4 regions of the Photobacterium angustum genome follow, and region 2 is predicted to be linked to each of the others. Evidence: predicted binding sites of a transcription regulator. Region 2 holds the regulator's gene; each other region holds the start of a gene.

Region 1 (3,186 bases), on a different contig from region 2:
ATAGTATCTTTTACATTCTGTTTAAATCAAAAAAGGTCTGTATTTACAGACCTTTTTCTTATCCCAAATATTATGCGCGACAATGTTCAACAGCATTAAATTTTCTTAGTACTATTAGCATAACCACAACGATAGCGTAAATAAATGGAATCGCGTACATCACCGATTGAGTTCCAATAACACTTTGGAATAGTGAACTTATTGCAGGACTAAACATGGCACCAGCGCTACCGCTGATTAAGATATAAGACACGTTTTTACTGCTTGCATTACGAACAAATGATACACCATAAGCAATAAATGAATTATAAAGCGCGGCACAAACAAAACCGTAACCGTAAGTTAGGTATGACAACCATGATAAATTGTCTGTCGTTACAATAGCGCTGGTGATCACCATGGCAGCAGTAATAATTGTGAGTAAGAATGTTTGAATTTTCATTCGAGAGACAATAACTGTTGATACTAGTGCACCAACAAGTGCTGCTGACCAATACTGTGTAATAATGTGCCCAGCCTGCTCGAATGGTATATCAAACTTTTCCTTCACAAACATCGGTGCCCAAGTAAGGAAGGTATATAACGCTAACATACCCAGAAATAAACCAATGCCACCACTAATAATGCCAAAGTTCCATTCTGACTTAACGTCTTGCTCTGACTCCGTTTCACCATGGCACGGTTTAAAATTCGTTAACAAAGCAACAAACATAGTCGCCAATGCCACGACACCAACACTTAAATAACTGATACTCCAATTCATTGCATGAGTAAGCGCATAAGTCGTAATAAGTGGGAACACGACCCCTGCAATATTAAATGTAGCGTCTTGAACAACCAGCATGGTGCTCTGAATTTTATCTTTCCAGACAGATACAACAATGGTGCCAGCAATACATAACCCTACACCACCACAGAAGCCAATAACCGTCATGCATACCATTACAATAAACAATGATGGCACAATATATAAGCTTAATGCAGCAGCTGAAATGACCCCGTAGCAAAGTATCGTCATACGCTTTATGCCGACTTTTTCAATTAAGAAAAATGCCGCTATCGTACCTGCAAGCGCACCGCCATTCAGTAATGAAAAAATAGATGCAACTTCGTTTACATTTGCATTAAAGGTATTTGCTATTGGCTCGACTAACATACCAAACTGGGTTGCAAAGCCAGCCATAATAAAATTGGCTAAAAAGCTTATCGCGGTGAGTGTTATTTTATTTTTCATCATTCACTCCAAGAGGGTGTAGAGGGATGTTCTTAAAGATAGAGAGCTGAAACTCAGCCCTCACAATAAGTAATCGCGGAAACGTTAAGCTTTAATGGCTGTTTCTAAAGCAATTTCAATCATATTATTGAATGAAAGTTGACGCTCCTCTGCAGTGGTTTCCTCACCCGTAATACAATGATCCGATACCGTCAGAATGGCTAATGATTCAATACCAAATTGATGAGCTAAACCATATAAGCCTGCAACTTCCATATCCACACCTAAAACACCAAAGCGCTCTAACGCTGAGATTAAGTCCTCATCTGGATCGTAATATAAATCTCCAGTAAAGATATTCCCTACTTTGACATCAATCCCTTTTTCTTTCGCTGACATATAAGCATTATGCAACAGCTCAAAAGTCGCTGACGTAGCCATCTGATAACCACTGCTGCGTTTGGCATTAGTCGGTGAATCTGTACCCGCAGCTTGCGCTAAGATGACATCACGCATATGTACATCTTTTTGAGTCGCGCCAATACTGCCAATACGAATAATACGCTTTACTCCAAAATCATTAATTAATTCATGACCATAGAGAACCATTGATGGAATACCCATCCCATGTCCCATTACAGAAATACGCTGACCTTTGTAATAACCGGTATACCCCAACATATTTCGAATATCGGTAACAAGCTTTGCATCTTCTAAGTATGTTTCAGCAATATATTTTGCACGTAATGGATCACCAGGCATGATTACAGTTGAAGCAAAGTCTTTTGCAGTACCTGCGATATGAGCTGTCATAATGGTTTCCTCTTGTTTTTGACAGGCTCATCATAAAGAGAACGAACAGCAGAATTTCAGGACAAATGTCCGGTTTAAAAGTCTCACCACTCAAATTCATTTCATCATTTATACTCTTAGCGCATCAATGTTACATAGATCACAAGTATAAGTGACGGTACAAATTCTCAGCTTGTTACTGGCTGCATCAAAAATATAACGAAGTATTTAATGTTCGATATGCTCATTCAAAGTTGTGAGAACATTAGACTTTGGAAGGAAGGTGATACCCACAGTTTTGGTCACCAATTTATGTGTACTTTTTACACATAAAAAACACTAATAACAGAACAATCAATAGATTTTTAACCTAAAAAATCTAATCTCACCCAAAACACCTCTAAAATAAACTGTATATATATACAGTATTTTTAGCCATGATTACACTTAACACTTACGTACAAGCGGGGATCACCGGCTTTGAAAACCCCACTATTCGCTTTCGGAAAAAATCGCTAAATCTACAAACCATGTTTGTACACAGCCATTCATCTATGCGGATAATGAGCGCCGATAGCACCTACAAAAAGCTAGGGATCGCCAAAGGGGATTGGCTACTCATAGACAGTGCCTTACAGCCCCTAAGCAGCGATCTTGTTGTATTTGAGCAACACGGCGACAACCACATCGCACGTTGGAGCCTGCTATGCCAACACATTGCCGTATCAGGCAAAGAGTGGGACGACTTACACGTAATAGGCGTGATCACTCTTTCCATCCATCACTTCAGGCAACCGCCGTTATTACCATGGCACCATGACTTAACCGAACTCGACCTACACCAACTGGTGATCACCCAAGAGCACTCCACCATCTTGTGCCGTGCAGCTGGGCTTTCCATGCTGCCGTACATTTGGGACCACGACATACTGGTATTAGAGCGCCACCTCAACCCTGAGAACGAAGACGTTATCGTACTTTCATTAAACAACGATCTTGTTGTAAAGCGCGTGAACTTACACAGCAGAACCCTGTATTCAGATAACCCCAGCTTTAAGCCACAAAAAATAAACCAAGACGACTACACCCGCTTACACGGCGTAGTGCGTTACAGCCTACGATTACACCGCCCTGTTACCTTATGATTTGCTTACTTGATGGCACCCGTTTTTACGCCGAAT
Region 2 (3,186 bases):
GAAAAATGAGCTTTGCAATGGAATTGATCATGCGTCCACTTATCGAGAAACTGATTAATACGGGGAAAATCAGTTAAGTCAGCACAAAACCAAAATGAATAGAAAAAAGGTTGGCGTAAACACCAACCTTTTTCATCTCAATCAATATTAGGCAGTGATGATTTCATACGAATGAGTCAACTTAACCTTTTCACCAATCATCAAGCATACAGAGCAATATTTCTCTAAAGAATCAGCAATGCTGTTAGCCACTAAGGTTTCATTTAAATCAAAACCTGAAACGATAAAATGCAAATTGGCTGTGGTAAATAAACGTGGAGCTTGCTCTCGACGCTCTGCTGAAATAAGAACTTCACAACCCACAATATTTTGCACCTGGGATTGTAAAGCACTGACAACATCTACTGAGCTACACCCTCCCGCCGCCATTAATACCAATTCCATCGCACTTGGGGCTTTATCCCCTCCATTACCATCCATGACTACACTGTGACCAGAGCTTGATTGACCTAAAAAGGTCATATCTTCTACCCATTTTACTCGGGACTGCATCGCTTAATCCTTATTCAAACGCCCAATAATTGTCTCTAGTTTTATTGATATAATAATGAATGTAAATCCTAATTCTCCGCATTAATAACAACTTTTTTCCTCTCTAAAAATCGTCGTAATAATCTTTACTTATCACACTGCTTAAAATTATCTCGCCGCATTGTGATCCTGTGCACAGTTATCCATATGAAATGAACGAATCTACTAGATCAATATCAAGAAAAAGGCGTAGAAAAAGGATACACTCTAACTTATTCAAGTTAGCTTGCAGCCCAGCGGCTGAATGGATACCCTGTCAGTAGGCAGTTTTTTTTCTCATGATAAAACTTAGAAGAAAAGAGACCAATGCTGTTGGGCAACAAATGCAGAGGAAGTTAGTAATATGGTTCCAGGTAAACCGCAAACAGATCCAACTTTAGAGTGGTTTCTTTCCCATTGTCATATTCACAAGTACCCATCGAAAAGTACGCTGATCCACGCAGGTGAGAAAGCAGAAACGTTGTACTACATTGTGAAGGGTTCTGTTGCTGTACTAATCAAGGATGAAGAAGGTAAGGAGATGATCCTTTCTTACCTAAACCAAGGTGACTTTATTGGTGAGCTTGGCTTATTCGAAGAAGATCAAGAGCGTACTGCTTGGGTTCGTGCGAAAAGTCCTTGTGAAGTAGCAGAAATTTCATTCAAAAAATTCCGTCAGTTAATTCAGGTTAACCCTGATATTCTGATGCGCTTATCTGCTCAAATGGCAAGTCGCCTACAAGTGACAAGCCAGAAAGTAGGTGATTTAGCATTCTTAGACGTTACAGGTCGTATCGCACAGACATTGCTAAATCTTGCAAAACAACCAGATGCAATGACGCACCCTGATGGCATGCAGATTAAGATCACTCGTCAAGAAATCGGTCAAATTGTTGGCTGTTCTCGTGAAACAGTGGGTCGTATTCTGAAAATGCTTGAAGAGCAGAACTTAATTTCTGCTCACGGTAAGACGATTGTTGTTTACGGTACGCGTTAATTTTTAACGTCTTTAGCCGTACAAAAAGCCGCACACTGTTGCGGCTTTTTTCATTTTCTTACCCTTTCAAACAAGTATGAACCTGCTTTTTATCAAGCTTTGCTTCGTTAATTCTGGCGCTATGCATGCAGTAAAAAAAGTAGCTAACATACTCTTTCATCTCTTCTTTCGCAGAAATAATTTCATCACCACGCCCCATTTGTTTAAGCGCTATCTGCTGGCACATGCTGTTATAGCGACTTAAGGTTTGGTTACACTCCTCAGTAGAACTAAACTGCAAGCAACGTTTAGATTTAGCTTTATCACAAACAAGCGCATCACCATTTTGACCTAACCATGAACGAGTACTATTCAGCATGAATGCAGTTTCAAAAGTGTTTTTTAAAGATTGATTTAACTGCTCATGATTAGCGACCGTAAACTCACGTTTAGCAACGACCTGATCTTTATACAGCAATTCAAATACCCAAGAACCACTGACTAATTCATAAGGTTCTGAAAACTGCCAAAGCGCCAAGTTTTTATCGTGTTTGTACATGGTATCGGACCATGTTGATACCGTCGTTGCTTGCTTCGTTGCTGGGTTTATCAGTTTAGGATGCGTCATACGCGCTGTAATAGGAAATGCCGTTTTTGATTTCATCTCATCACTGGCGCCATCAGGGATCTCTATTGCATAACGAAACCCGATATATTGCCCAAGTTTCGGGGTCACTAATTTAGTACTTGCCTTTACCGTATAAACAGCCCCATTTTGGGTGATCACACCACCTTCTGAAATCGTCACCTTAGGTACATTGTTATCCACTGAAGATAAAGAACTACATCCGGTCAATGCTAACAATAACAGCCCTACTATTGTGATCCATCTAAGATTCATATTACTTCCACCTAATCCAAAAGCATTGAAGAAAGAAATACTTATTGATAACTTTCTAACTAAAACAAAGCATTAGATAATAAAGCAATGTGACATTTTTGATGTACCGATAAGATCACAAATTAGCAATTACATGCAAAATAAAATCGCTAAAAGGAATGAGTAATGCTTTAACAAATAATTCATCAATCCCATTCAAACTTTGTGTCTTTTATGAGAACAATTAATTTGTATTGCTCAAATTAAGTGCTACATTCTGCGTATGAATGGACTTTCTTTTTCTCGCGGTAATGGAATATGGATATTGAACGTTTTGCCCCGAATAGCTACACCACTGTACCTGGCGCTATCGCTCCTCAACCTACAACTATTGAGATGACAGGCTTTAGTGACCGTCGTTGTTATTTAGAACAGCAGACAGGTTTACGTCGCTGTCCTGCTGAAGACAGTGGTATTTGGGGATCCCCCCTCGACAATTAACAGATTCAAAAAAAGCAGCCAAATGGCTGCTTTTTTAATGCATCGCTTACATCATTCAAGAGTTATAAGTACTCTCAAAGATCTTATCAGCCGAAGCTTCAACAAACCCGCTATAAATCTCACCATCAGGCTGCAAATAACGTTTAGCAAACTCATAAAACCCACCAGAGACCAGCATCTCACCATCAGAAAACGTGACCATGACTTTATCAGCCATGGTTGCTGATTGCTCTAGCATCACAGTAGGATCGCCTTTTAC
Region 3 (3,186 bases), 1.9 Mb from region 2:
GATTGAAGTTGTACCCGGCGAGCGTTTACCTGCTGATGGTCAAGTTTTAGATGTGGTTGCGAGTTTTGATGAAAGCGCACTAACAGGGGAATCTGTACCTGTTGAACGAACACCTGGCCAGAAAGTCATGGCTGGTAGCATGGCATCAGACAAAGTGGTTCGATTAACGATTGTGTCTGCGCAAGGTGAAAATGCGATCGACCGTATTCTTCATCTCATTGAAGATGCAGAATCACGCAAAGCACCGCTCGAACGTTTTATTGATAAATTCAGCCGCTGGTACACTCCAGCAATGATGCTACTAGCAACACTTGTTATCATTATTCCGCCGCTTGTATTTGGTCAATCATGGGATGAGTGGATTTATAAAGGTCTAGCGCTATTACTTATTGCCTGTCCTTGTGCACTTGTTATTTCAACGCCAGCAGCGATCACTTCAGGTTTAGCGGCAGCAGCGCGTCGCGGTGCATTAATCAAAGGTGGTGCAGCATTAGAACAGCTTGGTCATGTTGAAACTGTCGCGTTTGATAAAACCGGTACGCTAACGGAAGGTAAACCTGTAGTGACGGACTTAATTAGCTGGGATAACAATCCCGATCAATTATTACGTCAAGCAGCGGCTGTTGAATCCGGTTCGTTACACCCACTAGCAACAGCAGTGGTTAACCTTGCTCGAGAAAAATCATTACCTGTTGTTGAAGCTGAAAATCGTGAAGCATTAGCAGGCCGCGGTATTCAAGGTGTTACTGAAGGCGATAACTTTATGTTATGTGCTGCCGATCGCCTGCCTGAGCAAATTGTGTTGACTGGTAACCAGCAACAGCAAGCGTTAGATCTTGAAAGCGAAGGTAAAACGCTGGTGGTTGCCGTTCGTAATCAGCAAGCGATAGGTTTAGTTGCATGGCGTGATAATTTACGTAGTGATGCTTTAGAAGCGATCACTAAGCTGAAAAGCATTGGCGTGAATTCAGTGATGCTAACGGGTGACAACCCACGTGCAGCTGCTGCGATTGCTAAAGAAATTAATATTGATTTTCGTGCAGGACTATTGCCTGAAGACAAAGTGACAGAAGTTCGTAAGTTAAGTGAGCTACATTCTGTTGCCATGGTTGGTGATGGTATTAACGATGCGCCAGCAATGAAAACTGCAACAATTGGTGTCGCTATGGGCGGTGGTACAGATGTAGCACTAGAAACCGCTGATGCAGCAATTACCCATAACCGTGTTTCAGAACTGCCAGTGATGATTGAATTATCTCGTGCAACATTGAGCAATATTCGTCAAAACATCAGCTTAGCATTAGGTTTAAAAGCGGTATTCCTTGTCACAACCTTATTTGGTTTTACAGGGCTTTGGGTTGCAGTACTTGCAGACAGTGGCGCAACAGCGTTAGTAACACTGAATGCATTACGTTTATTACGCTTTAAACCGCAAAGCGAAAAGTAAAAACTAATTGCTCTGAGCATTAGTGATTAGTCTAAACGGCATGATACGAACAATGATGTATTGTTTGTCATGCCGTTTTTTTCGCTATGAGGCAGGAAAACAGAGTAAAGAGTACATGCGTGAGAAAACGATTTTTTGTGATTCCGGCAATAAGATATCGTTTACGTGTGATTCAAATCAGACTTTTGTGTAACAATTTTTTCAATTGCTTTTTGTTGATGTGACGATGCTCACTAAAAGTGGTTGAATCATTGGTTATTGTTACCACGTGTTTTTGATAGAGCATGTTGCAGTATGTTTGACTCTTTCTATCAAAAAATTGATTAAAATAGTAATAACTCATAAGAATCACTCTGAACCTACAACAGAGCTGTTTAAATTAAAGGGTAACATTATGTCTGATAATAAAGTCTTCCACTTAGGTGTTAATAAAGCTGATCTTAATGGTGCAGAATTAGCGATTATTCCCGGTGATCCAGCACGTGTTGAGAAAATTGCAAACTTAATGGATAACCCTGAGTTTTTAGCAAGCTCTCGTGAGTACACTGTATTTCGCGCTAAATTAGACGGTAAATCAGTGGTTGTGTGTTCAACGGGTATCGGTGGTCCATCAACCTCTATTGCTGTTGAAGAATTAGCACAGTTAGGGGTAACAACTTTCCTTCGTGTAGGTACTACAGGTGCAATTCAGCCTAACATTAACCCTGGCGATATGATTGTAACGACAGGCTCAGTACGTTTAGATGGTGCAAGTCTGCATTTCGCACCAATGGAATTCCCAGCTGTTGCTGATTTTGGTGTTGCAACGGCAATGAAGCAAGCATGTGATGACGAGCATGCTGTAGTACACACGGGTGTAACAGCATCAAGTGATACGTTCTACCCAGGTCAAGAGCGTTACGATACATTCTCAGGTCGCGTAGTTCGTCGTTTCCAAGGCTCAATGAAAGAGTGGCAAGAAATGGGCGTGCTTAACTTTGAAATGGAATCAGCAACGTTATTAACCATGTGTGCAAGCTCTGGTTTACGTGCAGGTTGTGTAGCAGGTGTTATTATTAACCGTACACAAAAAGAGATCCCAGATCACGCAACGCTAAAAGAAACAGAAGCGAAATCAATTAAGATCGTGGTAGAAGCTGCACGTAAAATGTTAGCTGAATAAGATTTAAGTCTTAAAGTGTTATATTAGAAAGCCGCTCTTAGGAGCGGCTTTTTTTATAAATATAAAAACGTTTAGTTACAAAATAAGTTAATAAAGTATTAGATTATTATTATAAAATAAATCATTAAAATTTAATGGTTTTTACTTTATATGAATGACAATTTTAGAATAATGATCTTGATATTATTATGTAGTATATCTTTTTATTCGGGTGTTTATTCTAGTTCTACTGATTTTAAGCTTTGGGGCTTTTTTGTTGATATAGGAACATTATTGTCAGGATTTGGTTCTATTGGAGCTGTATATTTAGGTATACAAGTTATGAATGTTTGGAAAAAACAGATAACTCATACTAAATTATTTGAACAAGATTGTAGCTTTCTTGTAGAATTTAAAAGCTTTCACAGTGCAATGTGTCTTTTTACTTATTCGATATATGATCATACAGACAGCATTCATAATCAGGCATCATATTATATAAATAATAAAATTTATGAAAATGGAGAAACGGTAAGAGATTATATTGAACCGCTTATTAAAGAGCTTGAAGATATAGAAATAGATTTTAAAGAATCAG
Region 4 (3,186 bases), on a different contig from region 2:
CCGATAGTACCGCCCTTGTGAGGACCGTAGTGATCAAACGTATGGTAAAGAAGACCTGAACCTGAAGTCAGTGTCATAAACTCAGTTTGGAAACCGATAAGACCACGAGAAGGCATCATGAAGTCCATGCGAACACGGCCCTTACCATCTGGTGCCATATCAGTTAGCTCACCTTTACGAAGACCGATGTTCTCCATGATACCGCCTTGGTGCTCTTCCACCACGTCGATAGTCACAGTTTCAAACGGTTCCATTAGCTGGCCGTCTTCTTCTTTGATGATAACTTCAGGACGTGATACTGCTAGCTCGTAGCCTTCACGACGCATGTTTTCGATCAGGATCGATAGGTGAAGTTCACCACGACCTGATACGCGGAATTTATCTGGGTCAGTTGTTTCTTCAACACGTAGTGCAACGTTGTGTACTAGTTCTTTTTGAAGACGCTCTAGGATGTTACGTGAAGTAACGAACTTACCTTCTTTACCAGCAAACGGAGAGTTGTTTACTTGGAAAGTCATGGTAACTGTTGGCTCATCAACAGAAAGCGGCGTTAGTGCTTCAACACAGTTCTGATCACAGATAGTGTCAGAAATCTTAAGCTCGCCAAGACCTGTGATTGCAATGATGTCGCCCGCTTTCGCTTCTTCAACTTCATGACGCTCAAGACCTAGGTAACCTAGAACTGTACCTACTTTACCGTTACGCTTAGAACCGTCAGCACCTACGATAGTTACTTGTTGGTTAGCTTTCACTGTACCACGAGTAATACGAGCAACACCGATAACACCAACGTAAGAGCTGTAATCTAGCTGAGAGATTTGCATCTGTAGTGGGCCATCAACGTCCACTGAAGGCGCTGCAACGTTATCAACGATAGATTGGAACAATGGTTCCATGTTCTCGCCAGTTTCGCCTTCTTCTAGTGTTGCCCAACCGTTTAGTGCTGATGCGTAAACCACTTGGAAGTCTAGCTGTTCGTCAGTTGCACCAAGGTTATCGAATAGGTCAAATACTTGATCCATAACCCACTCAGGACGTGCACCTGGACGGTCAATCTTGTTGATTACAACGATTGGCTTAAGACCGTATGCAAACGCTTTTTGCGTTACGAAACGTGTTTGAGGCATAGGGCCGTCAACTGCGTCAACGATAAGCAATACAGAGTCAACCATAGACATGATACGCTCTACTTCACCACCGAAATCGGCGTGTCCAGGGGTATCTACGATGTTGATGCGGTAGTCATTCCAGTTGATTGCTGTGTTCTTAGCAAGAATGGTAATGCCACGCTCTTTCTCGATATCGTTAGAATCCATCACACGTTCTTCGGCTTCGCCGCGACCCTCTAACGTGCCAGACTGCTGTAGAAGTTTATCAACCAGGGTAGTTTTACCGTGGTCAACGTGAGCAATAATTGCGATATTTCTTAATTTATCGATCGATTGATTAGACATTAGTTTCACATTCACTCAGAACATGCAGCATCTTCACTAGAGGCTACTTGATTAAAAAAACGGCTCATAATTTAACAGATTTTACGCCAAAACCCACGAAATATGTGATTTATATCACCAGCTTTTTTATGACCATGCTCTAGAGCCGCATTTTTACTCGCTTTTTGGCCTAATTTTATTTTTTTGAACCCTTCTATTCAGGCCATAAATACCCTCTTAACCTTGCTTTCTCACTCCTTACGGATAAAAAACATCATTAAAGGTACACAGCTCTCATTTAACAATAAAAAAACACTTTTTTAAGGATATTATGAATTGACAATAATTTTTAACATCGCGATAGTAAGCATGTTCTATTATTGTTAATGACACGCCACCGCACCAAAATGGTGCATACGTGCATCAAGATAGTGCAAAAATGGATTAATTAAGCTTTAGCAATGCGTAAAAACCGCATTTTTAAAGCTTTTAAAAATTGGCATGGTTTTCGCTTAAGAACATTCAGATCTGCTCATTCTCAGAAATGAGCAACACTAGATTTGCGGCCATGCCCTTATATAACACCGGAGGTTACTCAAGATGTCAGTAGAAAACGTACTAGCGCTGATCCAGGAAAATGAAGTTAAGTTTATTGACCTACGTTTTACCGATACAAAAGGTAAAGAACAGCATATCTCGATCCCATCTCATCAAATTGATGCTGATTTCTTCGAAGAAGGTAAAATGTTTGATGGCTCTTCAGTTGCAGGTTGGAAGGGTATCAACGAATCAGACATGGTAATGATGCCTGACGCGTCAAGCGCGGTACTAGACCCATTCACTGAAGATGCTACGCTAAATATCCGTTGTGATATTTTAGAGCCAGCAACAATGCAAGGTTACGACCGTGATCCTCGCTCTATCGCGAAGCGTGCAGAAGAGTTCATGCGTTCAACAGGTATCGCAGACACGGTTCTTATCGGTCCTGAGCCAGAATTCTTCCTATTTGACGATGTTAAGTTTAACACTGACATGTCAGGCTCTTTCTTCAAGATTGATGACGTAGAAGCAGCATGGAACACAGGTTCTGATTTCGAAGGCGGTAACAAAGGTCACCGTCCTGGCGTTAAAGGTGGTTACTTCCCAGTAGCACCTGTTGATTCATCACAAGACATCCGTTCTGCTATGTGTTTAATCATGGAAGAAATGGGTCTAGTTGTTGAAGCTCACCACCACGAAGTAGCAACAGCAGGTCAAAACGAAATCGCAACACGTTTCAACACGCTAACAACAAAAGCAGATGAAATTCAGATCTACAAGTATGTAGTTCATAACGTTGCACACGCATTTGGTAAAACAGCAACCTTTATGCCTAAGCCACTAGTAGGTGATAACGGTTCTGGTATGCACGTTCACCAATCACTAGCAAAAGACGGTGTAAACCTATTCTCTGGTGATAAGTACGGCGGCCTTTCTGAAATGGCACTTTACTACATCGGTGGTATTATCAAGCACGCACGTGCAATCAACGCATTTGCTAACCCAGCAACGAACTCATACAAGCGTCTAGTTCCAGGCTTTGAAGCTCCAGTAATGCTAGCTTACTCTGCACGTAACCGTTCAGCGTCGATCCGTATTCCTGTAGTACCAAGCCCTAAAGCACGTCGTATCGAAGTACGTTTCGGTGATCCAGCAGCTAACCCATACCTAGCATTTGCTGCAATGCTAATGGCTGGCCTTGACGGTATCCAGA

Evidence for each region. The regulator CRP, encoded in region 2, controls carbon source genes, mostly activating them, when cyclic AMP is high. The targets are predictions, from matches to a motif close to TGTGANNNNNNTCACA.
Region 1: the regulator CRP is predicted to act here: its motif matches at 2,155-2,170, upstream of deoD (purine-nucleoside phosphorylase).
Region 3: the regulator CRP is predicted to act here: its motif matches at 1,667-1,682, upstream of udp (uridine phosphorylase).
Region 4: the regulator CRP is predicted to act here: its motif matches at 1,558-1,573, upstream of typA (translational GTPase TypA).

What each region holds. Positions count from the first base shown of each region.
Region 1 covers NZ_MSCJ01000003.1:327,927-331,112, reverse strand. The annotation lists gene BTO08_RS16170 (Crp/Fnr family transcriptional regulator) at 1-4, shown strand, start outside; gene tsgA (MFS transporter TsgA) at 71-1,234, opposite strand; gene deoD (purine-nucleoside phosphorylase) at 1,319-2,029, opposite strand; gene BTO08_RS16155 (S24 family peptidase) at 2,443-3,150, shown strand; gene BTO08_RS16150 (Y-family DNA polymerase) at 3,147-3,186, shown strand, end outside.
Region 2 covers NZ_MSCJ01000001.1:2,670,139-2,673,324, forward strand. The annotation lists gene BTO08_RS12110 (phosphoribulokinase) at 1-77, shown strand, start outside; gene BTO08_RS12115 (OsmC family protein) at 148-552, opposite strand; gene crp (cAMP-activated global transcriptional regulator CRP) at 935-1,567, shown strand; gene BTO08_RS12125 (DUF3859 domain-containing protein) at 1,626-2,447, opposite strand; gene BTO08_RS12130 (hypothetical protein) at 2,745-2,927, shown strand; gene BTO08_RS12135 (DUF1338 domain-containing protein) at 2,983-3,186, opposite strand, start outside.
Region 3 covers NZ_MSCJ01000001.1:770,864-774,049, forward strand. The annotation lists gene BTO08_RS03270 (zinc/cadmium/mercury/lead-transporting ATPase) at 1-1,447, shown strand, start outside; gene udp (uridine phosphorylase) at 1,842-2,609, shown strand; gene BTO08_RS03280 (hypothetical protein) at 2,760-3,186, shown strand, end outside.
Region 4 covers NZ_MSCJ01000002.1:180,028-183,213, forward strand. The annotation lists gene typA (translational GTPase TypA) at 1-1,454, opposite strand, end outside; gene glnA (glutamate--ammonia ligase) at 2,034-3,186, shown strand, end outside.